Regions from separate parts of the Arthrobacter sp. NicSoilB4 genome, predicted to be linked through region 1. Evidence: riboswitches for the same ligand, from Rfam matches in the RefSeq annotation. Region 1 holds a riboswitch; each other region holds the start of a gene.
What was found. Region 1 has a riboswitch for S-adenosylmethionine ahead of LDO13_RS16815 (DUF1737 domain-containing protein). Riboswitches for the same ligand answer to the same signal wherever they lie in the genome.
Positions count from the first base shown of each region.

Region 2: it holds a riboswitch for S-adenosylmethionine, as region 1 does, so the genes downstream of both, LDO13_RS05490 (homoserine O-acetyltransferase) here and LDO13_RS16815 (DUF1737 domain-containing protein) in region 1, are expected to answer to the same signal.
Region 3: it holds a riboswitch for S-adenosylmethionine, as region 1 does, so the genes downstream of both, LDO13_RS12260 (aminotransferase class V-fold PLP-dependent enzyme) here and LDO13_RS16815 (DUF1737 domain-containing protein) in region 1, are expected to answer to the same signal.

Region 1 covers NZ_AP024653.1:3,655,420-3,661,581, reverse strand. The annotation lists gene LDO13_RS16835 (UDP-N-acetylglucosamine 1-carboxyvinyltransferase) at 1-1,141, shown strand, start outside; gene LDO13_RS16830 (glutamate--cysteine ligase) at 1,274-2,458, shown strand; gene LDO13_RS16825 (O-succinylhomoserine sulfhydrylase) at 2,469-3,677, opposite strand; gene LDO13_RS16820 (rhodanese-like domain-containing protein) at 3,679-4,110, opposite strand; gene LDO13_RS16815 (DUF1737 domain-containing protein) at 4,107-4,388, opposite strand; SAM riboswitch class IV at 4,450-4,564, opposite strand; gene LDO13_RS16810 (NtaA/DmoA family FMN-dependent monooxygenase) at 4,752-6,047, shown strand; gene LDO13_RS16805 (aromatic amino acid ammonia-lyase) at 6,052-6,162, shown strand, end outside.
Region 2 covers NZ_AP024653.1:1,236,059-1,242,220, reverse strand. The annotation lists gene LDO13_RS05495 (DinB family protein) at 1-442, opposite strand, end outside; gene LDO13_RS05490 (homoserine O-acetyltransferase) at 491-1,669, opposite strand; SAM riboswitch class IV at 1,681-1,796, opposite strand; gene LDO13_RS05485 (bifunctional o-acetylhomoserine/o-acetylserine sulfhydrylase) at 1,856-3,172, opposite strand; SAM riboswitch class IV at 3,236-3,351, opposite strand; gene LDO13_RS05480 (VOC family protein) at 3,556-4,194, shown strand; gene LDO13_RS05475 (type II CAAX endopeptidase family protein) at 4,382-5,146, opposite strand; gene LDO13_RS05470 (histidine phosphatase family protein) at 5,224-5,904, shown strand; gene hutI (imidazolonepropionase) at 5,979-6,162, opposite strand, start outside.
Region 3 covers NZ_AP024653.1:2,698,555-2,704,716, reverse strand. The annotation lists gene LDO13_RS12275 (metal-dependent transcriptional regulator) at 1-115, opposite strand, end outside; gene LDO13_RS12270 (Nramp family divalent metal transporter) at 132-1,343, opposite strand; gene LDO13_RS12265 (class I SAM-dependent methyltransferase) at 1,575-2,333, opposite strand; gene LDO13_RS12260 (aminotransferase class V-fold PLP-dependent enzyme) at 2,424-3,890, opposite strand; SAM riboswitch class IV at 3,925-4,038, opposite strand; gene hisN (histidinol-phosphatase) at 4,146-4,958, opposite strand; gene LDO13_RS12250 (ribosome small subunit-dependent GTPase A) at 5,014-6,129, opposite strand; gene aroA (3-phosphoshikimate 1-carboxyvinyltransferase) at 6,113-6,162, opposite strand, start outside.

The DNA.
Region 1 (6,162 bases):
GACCAGCATCGGCGTCGAATGCACCTGGCTCAACGCCAACGACCTTCAGATCCGGCGCCCCGCCGTGCTGGACCTCGACTCGATGGACGTCGAGGCCGCCCGCCGGACCCGCAGCGTCATCATGCTGCTGGGCCCGCTCCTGGACGAATCCAGTGAGTACCGGCTGCCCTACGCGGGCGGCTGCGACCTCGGCACGCGCACCGTGCAGCCGCACATGCAGGCGCTGCGCCAGTTCGGCCTCAGCGTCGACGCCAAATCCGGCTTCTACGCGGTGCAGGCCCCGCCGTCGGACGGGCACGACCGCTCCTTCGTGCTCAGCGAACGCGGCGACACCGTCACCGAAAACGCCATCATGGCCGCCGCCCACCGTCGCGGCCGCACCATCATCCGCAACGCCAGCCCCAATTACATGGTGCAGGACCTCTGCTTTTACCTGCAGATGCTCGGGGTGGAGATCGAGGGCGTGGGCACCACCACCCTGAAGATCACCGGCCGCCCCTCGATCGACGTCGACATCGAGTATTTCCCGTCCGAGGACCCCATCGAGGCGATGAGCCTCATCACCGCCGGAATTGTCACGGACTCGGAAGTCACCATCCGCCGCGTTCCGATCGAATTCATGGAAATCGAACTCGCGACGCTGGAGCAGATGGGCCAGCGGCTCGAGGTGTCCGGGGAGTACCTTGCCCGCAACGGGCGGACCCGGCTGGTGGATGTCACCACCAAGCCCTCGGAGCTGAGCGCCCCCGAGGACAAGATCCACCCCATGCCGTTCCCCGGGCTGAACATCGACAACCTGCCGTTCTTCGCGGTCATCGCCGCGAACGCCACGGGCCAGACGATGATCCACGACTGGGTTTATGACAACCGTGCGATCTACCTGACCGAGCTGAACAAGCTCGGCGCCCAGGTGCAGCTGCTGGACCCGCACCGGATCTACGTCAACGGGCCAACCAAATGGCGCGCGGCCGAGGTTGGCTGCCCGCCGGCCCTGCGCCCCGCGGCCTGCCTGCTGCTGGCGATGCTCGCCGCCCGCGGCGTCTCGGAACTGCGCAACATCTACGTGATCGAGCGCGGCTACGAGGACCTGGCCGAGCGGCTCAACACCATCGGCGCGAAGATCGAGTACTTCCAAGACTGAATGCGCCGAATGTACCGGCCGGCTCCCAGCAACGCGGGGTCAGATCGGACCCATCCGGAGGATCAGCATGGGCCCGGAGTGACCCGCGTTAAGGTAGGGGCGTTTCGGGGGTTCCTGCCGCACAATAGATTTATGCGCACCTTCGGCGTGGAGGAAGAACTGCTCATAGTGGATCCCGAAACGGGGATGCTGCTTGCCCTGGCCGATGCCATGCTGCCCGTCCTGGTGCCGCCGAAGCAGGACGCCGCCCTGATTCTCCCGGGGCAGCAGCCGGTCCACGACGACGGCGCCGACTTCAGCTACGAGCTCAAGCTCGAGCAGATTGAAACCCAGACGCGGCCTTGCCTTGACTACCCGGAGCTGCTCCGGCAGCTCAGGCAGGGCCGTGGCCTTGCGGACCGCGCCGCCCGGGCGCACGGCGGCCGCGTCGCTGCCCTCGCCACGTCCCCCCAGGGCGCCGCCACCCACTTGACGCCGAAGCAGCGCTACATGACCATGCAGCAGCGCTTCGGGCTCACGGTCCGGAACCAGCTGACCTGCGGGCTTCACGTCCACACCTTCGTCGAGTCCCCGGAGGAAGGCGTGGCGGTGATGGACCGGATCCGCGACAAGCTCGCCGTGCTGATAGCCCTCAGCGCAAACTCCCCGTACTGGAATGGCGCCGAGACAGGGTTTGAAAGCTACCGCACCCAGGCGTGGAACCGCTGGCCCGGGTCCGGCCCCACGATGATCTTCGGCAGCCTGCCCGTCTACCGCAGGGTGGTGACCCGGCTCGTGGAAAGCGGCGTCCTGATGGACGAGGGGATGGTCTACTTCGACGCCCGGCTGGCCCGGTTGCATCCCACTGTGGAGATCCGCGTCGCCGACGTCTGCCTGCGGGCCGAGGACGCGGCGCTGATCGCAGTGATCGTGCGCGCCCTCGTCGAGTCGGCGTCCCGGGAATGGAACGACGGCGTCGATCCAGCCCCGGTGCCCACGCTGCTGCTGCGGATGGCCGCGTGGCAAGCCAGCAACTGCGGACTGCGCGGGCAGCTGCTGGACTTCGGAACCTTCACCCCTGCCCCTGCCGCGGAAGTGGTCCATGCCCTGGTGGACTTCGTGGCCCCCGTGCTGGAGGAGCAGGGCGAGCTGGACCTGGTCCGCGAGGGCGTCGGCCGGATCCTGGCGGAGGGCTCGGGCTCGCAGCTGCAGCGCGAGCCGTTCCACACGGGCGGGCTGGCCGCCGTCGTCGCCCGGGCGGTCGAGGTGACCACAGAGGGGACCGCCGCCAACCAGGCTGACCAGGGGCCGTCGCTGGGACGGGTCCGCCAGGGCTGACGGGAGCGGCCTAGACCTGCTTGAGCGCCTGGCCCAGGTCGCGGACCAGGTCCTCGATGTCCTCGAGTCCCACGGAGAGGCGCACCACGCCGTCGCTCAGCCCGATCGCCGCGCGGCCCTCCGGCCCCATGGCGCGGTGCGTCGTGGTGGCGGGATGGGTGATGAGGGACTTCGAATCGCCCAGGTTGTTGGAAATGTCGATGATCCTCAGGGCGTCCAGCAGCGCGAAGGCGGCCTCCTTCGCGGAACGCCCGGCGGACGGGGAGAGCTCGAAGGTCAGCACGGTGCCTCCGGCCTCCATCTGCCGTGCGGCCAGTGCGTACTGCGGATGGGACGCCAGCAGCGGGTACTTGACCCAGCTGACCGCGGGCTGCTCCTCGAGCCATCCGGCCAGCCGCAGGGCGGAGGCGGAGGAGTGGTTGACCCGCAGGGCCATGGTCTCCAGCCCCTTGGTCAGCACCCACGCGTTGAAGGCGGAGAGCGCCGGGCCGGTGTGGCGCATGAGCTGCTTGACCGGGCCGTCGATGAACTCCTTGGTGCCCAGGATCGCGCCGCCGAGCACCCGGCCCTGGCCATCGATGTGCTTGGTGCCGGAGTAGACGATCACGTCCGCGCCCAGCTCCCCGCAGCGCTGCAGCAGGGGAGTGGCAAAGACATTGTCGACGACGACCGTGGCCCCGGCGGCGTGCGCCAGCCCGCTCACGGCGGCGATGTCCACGATTTCCTGCATCGGGTTCGACGGCGACTCGAAGAAGACCGCCGTCGTGGGTTCCGACAGTGCGGCGCGCCACTGCTCCAGGTCCGGGCCGTCCACGAAGACCGTTTCCACACCCCAGCGCGGAAGGATCTCGTTGAGGATTACGAAGCACGAGCCGAACAGCGAGCGGGCCGCGACCACCCGGTCGCCCGCGGCCAGCAGGGCGCCGAGGGCCGTGAAGACGGCTGACATGCCCGAGGCGGTGGCGAAGCAGGCCTCGGTGCCTTCGAGCAGCCGGAGCCGTTCCTGGAAGGTGGCCACCGAGGGGTTGCCGTAGCGGGAGTAGACGAAGCGCTCGTCCTCGCCGGTGAAGGCGCGCTCCGCGGCGGCCGCGGATTCGTAGACGAAGCCGGAGTTCAGGAAGATCGGCTCGGAGGTTTCCTGGAAGCCGGTGCGGTCGAGTCCGCCGCGGACAGCCTGGGTATCCGGGCTCCAGCCGGCGGCGTCAGGATTGAAGGCCAACTTAGTGCTTTCCGGCGTTTGTGGGCAGGCCGCGGTTCTTCCAGCCGTTGACAGTGCGCTCACCGTGGCGGTCCGGTTCGCCTTCAAAGCCCTCAAGGACGTTGTACGACGTGTAGCCGGCCTCGGTCGCGGCGATCGCGGCGGCGATGGAGCGGGCGCCGGACCGGCACAGGAAGACCAGTTCGGTGCCCTGCCCGGCGGGGGCCTGGCCCTTCAGCTGCTGCTTCAGCTGTTCTATGAACCGCGCGTTGGGGAGCCCGCCTGCGAGGTTCCACTGGATGAACAGCGGATCATTGCGCGATCCGCCCGCCGACGCAGTGTCCGGAATGCCGATGTGGGCCCATTCGCCCTCGGTGCGCACGTCCACCAGGATGGCGCCGTCCTCGAGCTTGGCCCAGGCCTCCTGCGGGCTGAGGTCCCCGGCGTAGCTCACGCGTGGCCCTCGCCGTCGAACTCCAGGTCGTCCACGGCATTGGCGACGGCCGCATCGGCACTGGCGATCGCCGCCGGCAGCACCACGGCCTGGGCCACGATGACGCTGCCGCCGTTGGACGTGGCGGCCGGGCCCCCGTGCAGCACATAGCCCTCGGCCAGGGCGGCCGAGACGCGCTCGCAGAAGGCGCGGTCATCGGGGCCGGTGAACAGGCGGTAGGCCAGTCTCTCCCCGCCGGCCCCGGGGACGGCGGGGGCGGCGGGGCCCGGGGCGGGCACTGTACGGGTTGCTGTCTCGGGGACAGCGGGGGCGGACGCGTCAGGCACGACGGATCTCCTTCTTTCACGCTTGCAGCTCGAATGGTCGATATGCCGAGTATTCACCTGAGGCACCCCGCCGCGAAAGGGAGGGTTGCCGACCGGCCAGTCAGGGCTTGGCGCCGGTTCTCATTACTCACCAAAAACGTAACACCCGCGACGCCGGCCGGCACCGCCGCCGTCGTCATGTTAAGTAACGGAATCCGCCGGACCGCGGGGACCCAATCGGCGGTCCCGGGAGGATAATGACGGGAGGTGAAGTCCCTTTACGCCGGATGAAATCAGGTGGCCGTGAACGCCTCGGATGCTCCTACAGTCGCTCCCATGCTGCATTTTGGGTGGTTTGTGGGCCACGGCTTCGGAGTCCAGGGCTGGGGTACCCCCGGTTACGGGATCGGCTACGACTGGAAGAAGCCGGCGCTGTACCAGGACGCGGTGCGGGCCTTTGAACGGTCCGGGCTGGACCTGTTCATCATCGAGGATTCCCTCACCGTCCCGGACACCTACGGCGGCACCGCGGAAGTCTCCCTGGCGCAGGCGTCGTTCGCGCCCAAACACGATCCGCTGGCCCTCGTGCCGTATCTGTTCTCCGCCACGACGCACCTGGGCATCGTGCCGACGATCAGCGCATCCTTCTACCCGCCGTTCACCGCGGCGCGGCTGCTGGCCACCCTGCAGCACTTCTCGAACGGGCAGCTGGGCTGGAACGTGGTGACCTCCGGCAGCGACCTCGCCGCCCAGAACTACGGCCTGGACCAGCAGATCGAACACGACCGGCGCTACGAGAAGGCCGAGGAATTCGTGGACGTGGTCCGCCGGCTCTGGCGAAGCTGGGAACCGGACGCCATCCGGGAGGACGCCGAAGGGGGCGTTTTCGCAGACCACACCAAGGTCCACCCGATCCACCACGACGGCGAATTCTTCAAGGTCCGGGGGCCGCTGAACACTGCACCCATGCCGGAGGAACCTGTGCTGGTGCAGGCGGGCGCCTCCCCCCGGGGCAAGGCCTTCGCCGGGGGCAACGCCGACGTCGCGATTGCCCTCGCCAGGGGAGCGGACGGGATGAAGGCGTACCGGGACTCCATCCGGGCGGAGGCCGCCGCCGCGGGCAGGAACCCGGACGACGTTAAGGTGCTGTTTGTCCTCAAGCCCACGGTGGCCGGCTCGCGGGCGGAGGCGGAGGAACTGCGGGCCCGCCGCCGGGAGCTGACGCAGCGGGACATCGACAGCCAGCTCAACTCCATCTCGTATCTTTCCGTCATCGATTTCCGGCAGTTCGACCTCGACGCCCCGCTGCCGGAACTGCACACGAACAGCAACCAGGGCACACTCGACCACTTCACCAAGGCCGGCCCGCCGGGATCTACGCTGCGCCAGCTCCTCCAGGCCCGCAGCGGCGGCGCCGGGGACAGCATCATCGGAACCGCCGAGGAGATCGCTGACTACCTCGAGGACACCGGGGCGCAGGTGGGCGGCGACGGCTTCCTGTTCTCCGGGTTCGTCGACCCGGTGACCGTCCACGGCGTCCTGGACAGGCTGACCCCCGTGCTGCGCCGCCGGGGCTTGTTGCGGACCAGCTACGGCGACGGCGGCTTCCGCCGGAACCTGCTGGACTTCTAGCGCCATGCCCGCCCGGCCGGCCGCGCCAGCGTCGTTCCTCATCGGCACAGCCCGGCTGCATGCCCGGGACGTCGCCGCGGCGGCCGCCGACCCCTCCGTGCGGGTGGTCCTGAGC
Region 2 (6,162 bases), 1.6 Mb from region 1:
GGCTGGGCGCCCCGCCGTCGGGCCACGCACGCGTGGCCACCGAGTCCATCCCGCCGTCGGCGAGAGAAACGGCTACGAGCGAGCGCGAGCGCACGACGGCGTCCTGCCAGCGGGCGCGGAGGTCGCCGGCGGAGTCCCCCGCCGCCGAGTGAAACTCCCAGTCGGGTTCCGCTTTCCAGTCCACCGCGTTCCAGGGCGGCTGCCGGTCCTGCCCGTGCAACGTGTAGGAGAACCAGCTGTCCTCCACATACGCCATGTGCTTCAGGAGCCCGCCAAGGGTCAGGGTGGAGGCTGCGGCTTTCGCGCCCAGGGCCGCTGCATCGAGGCCGGCGCACTTCCACTCGAGGGTGGCCCGCTGGTAGTCGAGGAAACCCAGGAGCGTGGCGGCCTCGCCGGCGGCGACGGGAGGTTCCGGACGGCCCTGTTCATCGATGGTGGTCATGCGCCGTGAGCCTACCGGCGGATAGGCCGCAGAGGAAGCCCGGCCGGTTCAGCCGAAGAAGTACTGCCGGAGCTGGCTGTTGAGCTGGCCGATCTCGGTCAGGAAGCCGTCGTGCCCGATCGGCGCCTCGATGGTGTGCACGGCCACCTCGCCCGGCAGGGCGGCGGCGAGCGCACGGGTCTGGGCCGGGAAGTACAGCCGGTCCGAGTCGACTGCCGCCACCAGGAATTCGGCCGTTGCCGAGGCCAGGGCCTCCGTGAGGGCGCCGCGGCCGCGGCTGATGTCATGGCTCATCAGCGCTTCGGTGATGGCGATGTAGCTGTTGGCATCGAACCGGCGGACCAGCTTGTTGCCCTGGTGGTCAAGGTAGCTCTCCACCTGGTAACGCCCGCGGCCGGCCAGCGAGCCGGCTTCCAGCGGGGCCTCCGGTTCCTGGGCATTCCGGCCAAAGCGCCCATCCAGCTCCGCGGCCGAGCGGTAGGTGATGTGCGCTATCCGCCGGGCCAGCGCCAGGCCCGCTTCGGGCTGCGGGCCACCGTAGTAGTCGCCGCCGTTGTAGTTGGGGTCCTGCCGGATGGCCAGGGTCTGGGCCTGGGCGAAGGCAATCTGTTCCGCGGTGCTGCTGGCGCCCACCGAAAACACGCCGCAGCGCCTTACCCGGTCCGGGTAGCTGACGGCCCATTCCAGTGCCCGGGCGCCGCCCAGTGAACCGCCCAGCACGGCGTACCAGCTGCGGATGCCCAGGGCGTCCGCCAGCCTGGCCTCGGCCGCCGTCGTATCCCGGAGGGTGACCAGCGGGAACCGGGACCCCCAGGGCCGGCCGTCCGGCGCCGGCGTCGAGGGTCCCGTCGAGCCGTAGCAGCCGCCCAGGATGTTGATCGAGACGACGAAGTACTTGTCCGTGTCCACGGGTGCCCCGGGGCCGGCGAGCTGCTCCCACCAGCCCGGTTCCTCGCCGGCGCCGCGCGTGACGTGGGTGTCCCCCGTCAGGGCGTGTTCGATCAGTACCGCGTTGGAGCCGTCCGGGTTAAGGGTCCCCCAGGTCTCGTAGGCGAGGGTGACGTCCGGCAGCTTGGCGCCGGATTCAAGTTCCAGGTCGCCGACCCGGAGGTACTGGACCGTTCCATCCGGGACGGCGCCTTCAGGCACAGCAGAGTCAGCCGCGGGGGCGTCCGGGTGGGATGTCGTGCTTACGGGTGCACCCTGGCGGGTGGCGGCAATCGTCATGTGAGGACCTAACTTCGCGCTTGCCCACCGTCAGCTGACCGGCAGGCCAGGTCTTCACCCGGGGCACCCCGCCGCGGAAGGAGGGTTGCCGGCCAGCAAGCCGGGGCTGTCACTGGCACTCATGACCTGCACTGAGTTTACGAAATGCGGTGGCGTTGTGGCGAAGATTGTGACGCCCGTGTGACCTCAGGCGTCCTTGGCCGCCCGGAAGCCGGCCTCGAGGTCCGCGAGGATGTCGTCGATGTGCTCCAGGCCCACGGACAGCCGCACCAGGCCGGGGTTGACGCCGGCAACGGTCTGCTGTTCCGGGGAGAGCTGGCTGTGGGTGGTCGACGCCGGGTGGATGACCAGCGAGCGCACGTCGCCGATGTTCGCCACGTGGGAGTGCAGTTCGAGGGCATCGACAAAACGCTTCCCGGCCTCCGCTCCCCCGGCGATGTTGAAGGCCACGACGGCGCCCGTCCCCCGGGGACCGTACTTGCGGCCGCGCTCGTACCAGGGGCTCGACGGCAGCCCGGCATAGGCGACCGATTCGACGTCGTCCCTGGCTTCGAGCCATTCGGCGACCTTGGTGGCGTTGGCAACATGCCGCTCCACGCGCAGGCTCAGGGTCTCGATGCCCTGGGCGATGAGGAAGGCGTTGAACGGAGATACCGCCGAGCCGAGGTCGCGCAGCAACTGGACGCGCGCCTTGAGGATGTAGGAGAGGTTGGCGCCGAGGGCGCCGTCCTTGCCGAGGTCCCGGGCGTAGACCAGGCCGTTGTAGGTGGGGTCGGGAGTGTTGAAACCGGGGTAGCGCTCCGGATCCTTGCCGAAGTCGAAGTTGCCGGAATCCACGATCACGCCAGCGATCGCTGCTCCGTGGCCGCCAAGGTACTTGGTGGCGGAGTGCACCACGATGTCCGCACCCCACTCGATCGGCCGGATGAGGTATGGCGTGGAGAGGGTGTTGTCCACGATCAGCGGGACCCCGGCCTCGTGGGCCACCTGCGAGATGCCCTCGATGTCCAGGACGTCCTGGCGCGGGTTGGAGACCACTTCGCCAAAGAAGAGCTTGGTGTTGGGCTGCACGGCCTCGCGCCAGTGCGCCAGGTTGTCCGGGTCCTCCACGAAGGTCACGGAGATGCCGAACTTCTTCAGGGTGTGCGCCAGGAGGTTGTAGGTGCCGCCGTAGAGGCTGGGGCTGGCCACCACATGGTCGCCGGCCTCGGCGACGTTCAGGATCGCGAAGGTCTCCGCTGCCTGGCCCGAGCTCAGCAGCAGTGCCGCGAGCCCGCCTTCCAGGCTGGCCACGCGTTGTTCCACGGCGTCCTGGGTGGGGTTGCCGATCCGGGTGTAGATGGGAGCCAGTTCGGCCAGGGCGAAGCGGTTGGCGGCGCTTTCGGCGCTGGGGAAGACGAACGACGTCGTCTGGTAGATCGGGAGCGACCGGGCACCGGTGGCGCTGTCCGGCTCCTGGCCGGCGTGGATCTGGCGGGTTTCGAAGGACCAGGCATTGGACATCGGAGACTCCTCAACGGGACTGGGCACAGACTGCACCGGAGCTCTGGGCCCGGGGCAACTCTGGCGCCGCGCTTGCCGTCCGGCGGGTGCCGGACAGCCAGGTCTTCACCCGGGGCACCCCACCGCGATACGAGGGTTGCCGGCCAGCAAGCCGGGGCTGTGTGCTGGCACTCATGACCTGACCCCAGTCTAGGAACCGGTTCCGGGCTCTGGATAGCTTTGTGACGAAGATGAAGCCGGGCGGCCGATTCGCCCGGGCGGACCCCCTGGTTCCCCGCAATGACGCGGGAAAGCGCACTGCGGCGACTCCCCGAAAATGACATCCCATCTCGGTTAGGCACCCCTAAGCTGAGAGCCGCATCACAAAGTGCCAAGATGAGGTCATGCGCATGGATCACGTCTCTTACGCCTGTGAACAAGATGGCCTCGCTGCCACCACCGAACGAATTGCGTCTGCCCTCGGCGTCGAAGCCGTGAAGGGCGGAGTACACCCCCGATTCGGGACCCGCAACATGATCATCCCGCTCGCGGGACACAAGTACCTGGAGGTCGTGGAGGTCCTGAACCACCCGGCTTCCGACAAGGCCCCCTTCGGCCAGGCCGTCCGCGCCCGCTCCGAAGCAGGCGGCGGCTGGATGGGCTGGTGCGTCGAGGTTGACGACCTGGCCCCGTTCGAGGAGCGGCTCGGCCGCGCCGCCGTCAACGGCAACCGTAAGTTCCCGGACGGCCGCGAACTGGTCTGGAAGCAGATCGGCATCCTCGGGCTCATCGCCGATCCCCAGGTCCCGTACATGCTCAAGTGGGAGGGCGATCCGGAACTCCACCCATCGAAGGCCTACGAGAGCCAGGTCAAGATGTCCGCCCTCACGATTGCCGGCTCCGCCGAGCGCGTCACCGAATGGCTGGGTGTTCCGGTGGAAAAGCCGCTGGAAGACGTCGCCGTGAACTGGATCGCTCCCCGCGGAACACCCGGCATCCTGTCCGTCACGTTCGAGACGGCTTCCGGAGCCGTCACGATCTGACGCTTCACCGCCCCACACTTCGGCCGCTATCAGCGGGTGCCAATGATGCCACCCACCGATGGCGGCCGAAATACTTTAACGGCATACCGGCGGTCCGGCCGGCTCTGTAGAGCAACGCGGGGTCACTTCACGCCCGTCCGGAGCCTCCGGATGGGCGCCAAATGACCCCGCGTTGCCTGGTGCCTGCTCAGCCCAGGCCGATGGCCTTGCCGAAGAGGCTGAAGCCGACGAACGCCACGATGTCCAGCACCGCATGCGCGATCACCAGCGGCATCAGCCGGCGGGTTTTGGTGTAGACCACGGCGAAGATGACGCCCATGATGGCATTGCCGATGAACGGGCCAAACCCCTGGTACAGGTGGTAGCTGCCCCGCAGCATGGCGCTGGCAAAGATCGCCGCCGGCATGGCCCAGCCGAGCTTCCCGAGCCGGTCCAGCAGGTAGCCCACCACGATCACCTCCTCCACGATCCCGTGCCGGATCGCTGAGAGGACCAGCACCGGCACCGTCCACCAGTAGGCGTCCAGCGCGCTGGGGATGATCGCCGTCGTGATGCCGAGCGCCCGGCCGGCGGCGTAGAGGCCCAGCGACGGGATGCCGATCAGTGCCGCCAGGCCGAAGCCCTGCAGCAGGTCCTTGCCGGGCCGGTCGAAATTGAGGCCCAGCCGCTGGAAGGCCGTGACGCCGTGGCCAGACGGCCGGTGTTCCGTCAGGAAGTAGATCACCAGGACCACGGGCACCAGGGCGAAGATGATGTCCAGCAGCTGGTAGGTGAGGTCGAAATACTCGCGGCTGCTTTGCGAGCGGTTCAGCGTGGAAGTCCCCTCCGCGAGGGGCGCCCTGGTCATCTTGTCCAGCAGCTGTACCACCGAATATACGGCCGACTGCCCCAGGGACAACCCCAGGACAATCCACATTTCAATCCGCAGCCGGCGGCGGGAGGGAACCAACATGTTTCCATCTTGCCCGCAGTTGCCGGTAGTTGCCTGAATCCGGGCCGCCGCGCGGCCGGGCCCTATGCTTGGGGTTTATGAGTGCGCCCGGGAAAATCATCATGATCCGGCATGGCCAGTCCGCCGCCAACGCCGACACCTCTATCTACAACAGGGTGCCCGATTACCGGATTCCGCTGACCGAACTCGGCGTGGAACAGGCCCGGGCAGCCGGCGAACAGGTCCGGCGGCTGCTGGACGGCCGGCAGGCCTGCGTGTACGTCTCCCCCTACCTGCGGGCCTACCAGACCCTGGAGGCACTCAACCTCGGTCCGCTGGTCGAGCGGGTGATCGAGGAGCCGCGGCTGCGGGAGCAGGACTGGGCCAACTTCCAGATCGCCGGCGAGATCGAGGACCAGAAGGAACTCCGGAACGCCTACGGCCACTTCTTCTACCGCTTCCGGGAGGGCGAGTCCGGCTCCGATGTCTACGACCGGATCTCCTCCTTCATGGAGACCCTGTACCGGCACTGGTCGAAACCCAGCTACGCCCCGAACGCGCTGTTTGTCACCCACGGGCTCACCATGCGGCTGTTCTGCATGCGCTGGTTCCACTGGTCGGTGGAGTACTTCGAGTCCCTCAACAATCCGGACAATGCCGAGGTGCGGACCCTGCTGCGGACCGAGCTGGGCAAGTATGAGCTGGACAAGCCCTTCAGCCAGTGGGTGGAGCGCCGCGTCGACGAGACAGTCCTCGACGCCCCGCCGATGTTTTTCTGACTAACGAAACTGACTCGCAGCAGGGGCCGTTTTGAGCGTCCAAAACGGCCCCTGCTGCGAGTCAGTTGGGTGGGTCAGCGGGCACGGACCCCCGCGCGCCAGACGGCGTGGGTGAGCGGAATGCCGGGCCGGTAGGCCAGGTGCGTGGCCGAGGGCGCGTTGAGCAGGTGCAGGTCCGCGCGGTGGCCGACGGCGATCGAGCCCACGGCGCGTTCGCCGTCGGCGTCGTTCCCGGACTCCCGGCCGAGGGCCAGCGCG
Region 3 (6,162 bases), 960 kb from region 1:
CGCCAAGGCGCTGGGCCAGCTGAGTGGAGGTGATGGGTTTGTCCTGCCACTCCGTAAAGGAGTAGATGACCTTGACGTAGTCCTCGATCGAGGAGGATGGCAGGCTGGTCTTCACACCGTCCAGCCTACCGTCAGGCGGCGCCGGAGAAGGTGAGCCACAGCAGGACGAGGTTGAGTGCGACCACCAGGATCACGGCGGTGACGGCGGCAATGCGGAGTGCCATTCCGTCCGCGAAGCGGCCCATCAAGGCCTTGTTGCTGGTCAGGACAACCAGCGGGACGAGGACGAAGGGGATGCCGAAGCTCAGGACGACCTGGCTGAGGACCAGGCCCCAGGTGGGATCGACGCCGATGCTCAGCAGCACTACGGCGGGAATGAGGGTGACGACGCGGCGCGTCATCAGCGGGATCCGGATCTTGAGCAGGCCCTGCATGATGGATCCGCCGGCGTAGCAGCCCACGGAGGTTGATGCCAGGCCGGAGGCGAGCAGGCCGACGGCGAAGATGACGCCGACGATGGGACCCAGGTTGGCGGTGATCGCCGCATGGGCGCCCTCGATGGTGTCCGTTCCCTCTTCGCCGCCCAGCGTGGAGGCGGCCAGCAGCAGCATCCCGATGTTCACGATCCCGGCAATGGCCAGGGCCGCCACGACGTCCCAGCGGGTCGCCTTGACGAGGCGCGCAAGCGCCGGTGCGGGGACGTGGAGATGCGGGTCCGGGCGGTGCCGGTCCCTGGACAGGGCCGAATGGACGTAGATGGCGTGCGGCATCACCGTGGCGCCCAGCATGCTGGCGGCCAGCAGCACGGTGTCCGGACCCTGGAAGCCCGGTATCAGTCCGGCCGCGACCCCCGCAGGGTCCGGCGGGCTGATGAAAAGGCCCGCCAGGAATCCGATCGTGATGATGCCCAGCAGGAAGATGATGATGAACTCGAAGGGCCGCTGCCGGTTCCGGGCCTGGACTGCCAGCAGGACCATGGAGACACCGCCGACGATCACGGCACCAAGCGGGAGCGGCAGCCCGAAAAGGAGGTAGAGCGCTATCGCCCCGCCGACCACTTCGGCCAGGTCGGTGGCGGCGGCCACGATCTCGGCCTGGACCCAGAATGCGCGGCGCCAGAAGGGCTTGAGCCGCTCGCCGAGGATCTCGGGCAGGCTTTTCCCGGTGACGATCCCGAGCTTGGCGGACTGGTACTGGACCAGCACGGCCATGATGTTGGCGGCCACCAGGACCCAGACCAGAAGGTAGCCGTACTGTGCGCCGGCCGTGAGGTTTGCCGCAACGTTGCCGGGGTCCACGTAGGCGATCGCGGCGACGAACGCCGGGCCCAAAAGGCCGATCATGGCGCGGCGGCCGCCCGGTTTCCGCCGCGCGGGCGCTTCGTGTCCTGTAACTTCCAGCACGGCGGGCTCCCCTGGGTAAGTGCGTCTCAACGACGCTGCCGGTGGCGGCGGGCTCGGGCCCGCCCCATAGTTTGCAGTTGCCTATAAACAATTATTAGGCATGCCGAAACCATAGGCCAGCGTGCGGGGCCGGGGCAATGCAGCCCGGCCAAACCACGGGCCCTGCCCCGGTCACGCCCGGACGGCCCGCCAGCTCTGTGTCAGATAGGGAAGCGGCAGCACCTCTAGGGGGTCGTGGCCCAGATGCTCGTGCAGGTACCAGTCGAGGTTGCCCAGCACCTTGGCCCGGACCGCTTCGCTGGCCGCCAGGTAGTAGCTGCGGGACTTCGTCAGCTCCATGATGTCGGCGGTGCGCACCGGATCCTCCCAGCGGGTCAGGTGACTCTCCAGTCCCGTGAATTCCGGCCCTAGCGGCGGCTTGAAGTGGGGTTTGTGGACGTCGCCGGCATGCATGATGCGCGAGAGCCGGTGCACCCAGGGAACGGAGGTGTCCAGCTGGTTCCAGACCAGCCCCAGGACACCATGGGGGCGGAGGATCCTGGCGATCTCCGTGCTGGCCAGGACGGGATCGCACCAGTGCCACGCCTGGGCGACAGTCACGAGGTCGAACGCCTCCGAGGGCAGGCCCGTGTGCTCTGCGGTGCCCTCGACGGCGGTTACGCCCGGGAGTGTTCTGCGCAGCTGCTCCAGCATGTCGGCGGACGGGTCCACAGCCACAGTGTGCAGGCCGCGCACGGCCAGCAGCGCCGTAAATTTCCCGGTTCCTGCGCCCAGGTCCGCGGCGTCCATCGCCCCGGCGGGAATCAGCCAGTCGGCCGAATCGTCGGGGTAGCCGGGGCGCACGCGTTCGTAGTGCTCCCCGCCGTGCTGGAAGCTCTGACCGAGCTCCTGGCGCCGTTCCCGGTGCAGTTTGGGGCCACCGCGTGCCACGTGCGATCTCCTTCGGCAGGTCCGGATGGGTACCTTCCGAATTTACCGCACGCGGCAGGGGCCGCGGTGCCTCGTCGTTTTCCCGCCCAGTCAGTCCTGGGTGCAGGGGGCCGCGCCGGCAGTGCCGGGTGTGTTCGGCGCCCAGTGCGGGTAGCTGCGCGTGTCGTTGGACGGAACCCAACGTCCGGCGTCCACCACATAGTCCCAGCCGAGGCCGGTCCGGCGCAGCTCCTGGATTCCGGCGAGCAGCCGCTGGGCGTCCTCCAGCCGGGAACCCACGCCGAAGCTTGCCCGCAACGAGCCGGACGGCAGCCCGAGCCGCCGGAGCAGGGGGTGCGCGCAGAACCGTCCGTCACGCAGCCCGAGGCCGTGTTCGGCCGACAGGTACGCAGCGACCAGGCCCGCGTCGTACCCTTCGAGGGAGAAATTGACGACGCCGATCGTGCCCGTGCCCGCCCCGTTCCCCGGTTCACTGCCCGCCGGCACACCGAAGGAAGCGCTGTCCGAGAAGATCTGGTGGACCGTCACTCCGTCGATCCGGGCGAGGCCCTCGACGAGGAAAGACCGGATGGCGTTTTCGTGTGCGTGCCACTGGTCCACGTCCAGGTCGGCGATCACCTGGGTGGCCCGGGCCAGGGTGGCGGCCCCAAGGACATTGGGCGAGCCGCCTTCATGCCGGGCGGGACCGGTGGTCCAGCTCACCGTGTCGATCCGGGCGTCCTGCACGGCTCCGCCGCCGGCCAGGTGCGGTGTGCCGGCGTCGAGCCAGTCGGGACGGCCCACCAGCACGCCGGCGCCGAAGGGCGCGTAGAGCTTGTGCCCCGAGAAGGCGAGGTAGTCGACGTCGTCCGCGGTGATGTCGATCCGCCGGTGCGGGGCGAGCTGGGCTGCGTCGACGACGATCCGGGCCCCGTATTCGTGGGCAAGCGCGGCCAGGGCACGGATCGGCAGGATCTCACCGGTGACGTTGGAGGCGCCGGTGACGGCGAGCAGGCTGACGCCGCCGTGGGCGAGTTCCCCGCGGAGCAGTTCCAGGGTGGCGGCGAGCGTCGGGGCGGCGATGACGTTCCGGTGCGGCACCCGCTGCCAGGGCAGGAGGTTTGCGTGGTGTTCGATGTCGAGATAGAGCACCTCGCCGGTGTGCACGCCGTCGACGGCCGGCAGGCAGCCGGCCAGCAGGTTCAGGGAATCGGTGGTGTTCCGGGTGAAGATCACCGCATCGTCCGGGCGGCCGCCCACGAAATCGCGGACAATGGTGCGGGAGTTCTCGTAAACCGAGGTGCTGATCTGGGAGGCGTAGCCGGCGCCGCGGTGGACGCTGGCGTAGAACGGCAGGATTTCGTTGAGATAGGCCGAGACCACGGACAGTGCGGGCGCCGAGGCACCGTAGTCCAGGTTGGCGTAGCGGACGTGGCCGCCCTGGATGAGCGGCGCCTGGATCTCGGCGCCGGTCACCGCGGCCAGCGGGCGGCGGCCGGCGGCGAACCGCGCATCGGGACGGCCCTGGCCGGCGTCGGCGTGGAGTTCGGGGGTGGCAGGGAATGTGGCAGTCGTCATGGGACCTCGATCGAAAAGGACCCCACATGCCGGGGATCCGCGCTTGCCGGGTCCGTTCCGGACCGGCCAGGTCGTCACCCGGGGCACCCCGCCGCGAATGGAGGGTTGCCGGCCAGCAAACCGGGGTTTCGCGCTGGCACTCGTGACCTGGTTCGAGCGTAGGCCATGCCTGCTGCCGCAGAAAAGGCAGGGAAGGAATATGAAGAGCTTTGTTACGCGGCGTCGTCCGGACCGGCCGGACGACGCCGGATGTTGCTAGAGCAGGTCGTCCAGGCCCGGGTTGAGCCGCTTCAGGACCTCGGAGTGCAGGATGGAGTTGGTGGCGAGGGCGTTGCCGCCGAAGGGGCCGTCTTCGCCTTCGAGGGACGTGAAGCGCCCGCCTGCCTCGGTGACGATGGGTACCAGCGCGGCCATGTCGTAGAGATTCAGTTCGGGCTCGCAGGCGATGTCGACGGCGCCTTCGGCCACGAGGCAGTAGGACCAGAAGTCACCGTAGGCGCGGGTGCGCCAGACTTCCTCGGTGAGGCCGAGGAACTCGTCGAGGTTGCCGCGCTGCTTCCAGCCGCCCAGGCTGGAGTAGGACAGGGAGGCGTCCGAGAGTTCCGAGACGTTGGACACCCGGAGCCGGGTAGCGGCGGCCAGCGAACGGCCCATGTATGCTCCGGCGCCCTTGGCGGCCCACCAGCGCTTGCCCAGGGCGGGTGCGCTCACGACGCCGACCACCGGCTCGCCTTCGTCGACGAGGGCGATCAGCGTGGCCCAGACGGGGACGCCGCGGACGAAGTTCTTGGTCCCGTCAATCGGGTCGATGATCCAGCGGCGGGAGCCGTGGCCGGAGCTGCCGAATTCCTCGCCGAGCACGGCGTCGCGCGGACGGGACCGCGACAGCTGGCCGCGGATGGCTTCTTCGGCTGACTTGTCGGCGTCGGTCACCGGCGTCAGGTCCGGCTTCGTCTCGATCCGAAGGTCGAGCGCCTTGAAGCGGCTCATGGTCTGGGAATCTACGGAATCTGCCAGTACATGGGCAAGGCGCAGGTCATCGTTGTAGCTCGAAGCGGGTTGACTCATGGTTCCAAACTACCGCCAAAGCGTGCGGGGGAGCGGTAGGCGGCACCGCAGCCGGCTACGAGACGGTGCCCAGTTCCTTGACGTCCTGCGCTTCCATCCGCGGGTCCGTGCCCAGCAGGCGGCGGAGCGAGGCGAGCCGGGCCGGGCCGGATTCGCCCGCGTGGCCGGCGGCCACCCAGGCGTCCACCCCGCAGTTGACCGCGCTGGAATCGTGCTTGCAGCCCCGCTCGCAGTCGTCGGTGCCGGGCTCGAGGTCCGGGAAGGACCGCAGGATCCGGTCCGGGTCCACATGGGCCAGGCCGAAGGATCGGATGCCCGGGGTGTCGATGATCCAGCTGCCCGCCGGGGCATCGTTGACCTTCAGGGCCAGGGCGGAGGAGGACGTGTGCCGGCCGCGTCCGGTGACGGCGTTGACGCCGCCGGTGGCGCGCTCGGCGCCGGTCAGGGCATTGACCATGGTGGATTTGCCGACGCCGGAATGGCCCAGCATGACGGTGACCTTCCCGTCGAGATGGGCGCGCAGCTCGGAGACGGCGTCCTTGTCCAGCCGGGCGGACAGCCCGTCGTCCGAGCGGGCGTCGATGCCGGACGCCGCGGAATCCGCCGTCTTGGAGATGATCACGGGGAAATCAAGGTGCTGGTAGTTGGAGAGGAGTTCCGCGGGGTCCTTGACGTCGGCCTTGGTGACGAGCAGCAGCGGCTCGATGCCGGCGTCGTACGCGGCGACGAGGGCGCGGTCGATGAAGCCGGTCCTCGGCTCGGGGTTGGCGGCCGCCACGACGATCACCAATGTGTCGGCATTGGCGACGACGGCGCGCTCGATCGGGTCCGTGTCGTCGGCGCTGCGCCGCAGCAGGGTCCTGCGGTCCTGGATCTTGACCAGCCGCGCCAGCGTGTCCGGTTCGCCGCTGACATCGCCGACGAGTGAGACGAAGTCGCCGGCCACCACGGGGTTGCGCCGCAGCTCCCGGGCGCGGGCGGCGATGATCTTGCGTTCTTCGGGTGAGCCTTCGGCGACGACGGCGGTGTAGCGGCCGCGGTCAACGGTGATGATCCGCCCGGTCACGGCGTCGTCGTAGGCGGGCCGGTCCTTGGTGCGGGGCCGGGTGCCCTTCTTGTTGGGGCGGATCCGGACGTCGGATTCGTCCCAGGAATCAGTGCTGCGTGCCACCGGCGGAGTCCTTCTCTGCAGTGGTTCGCTGCG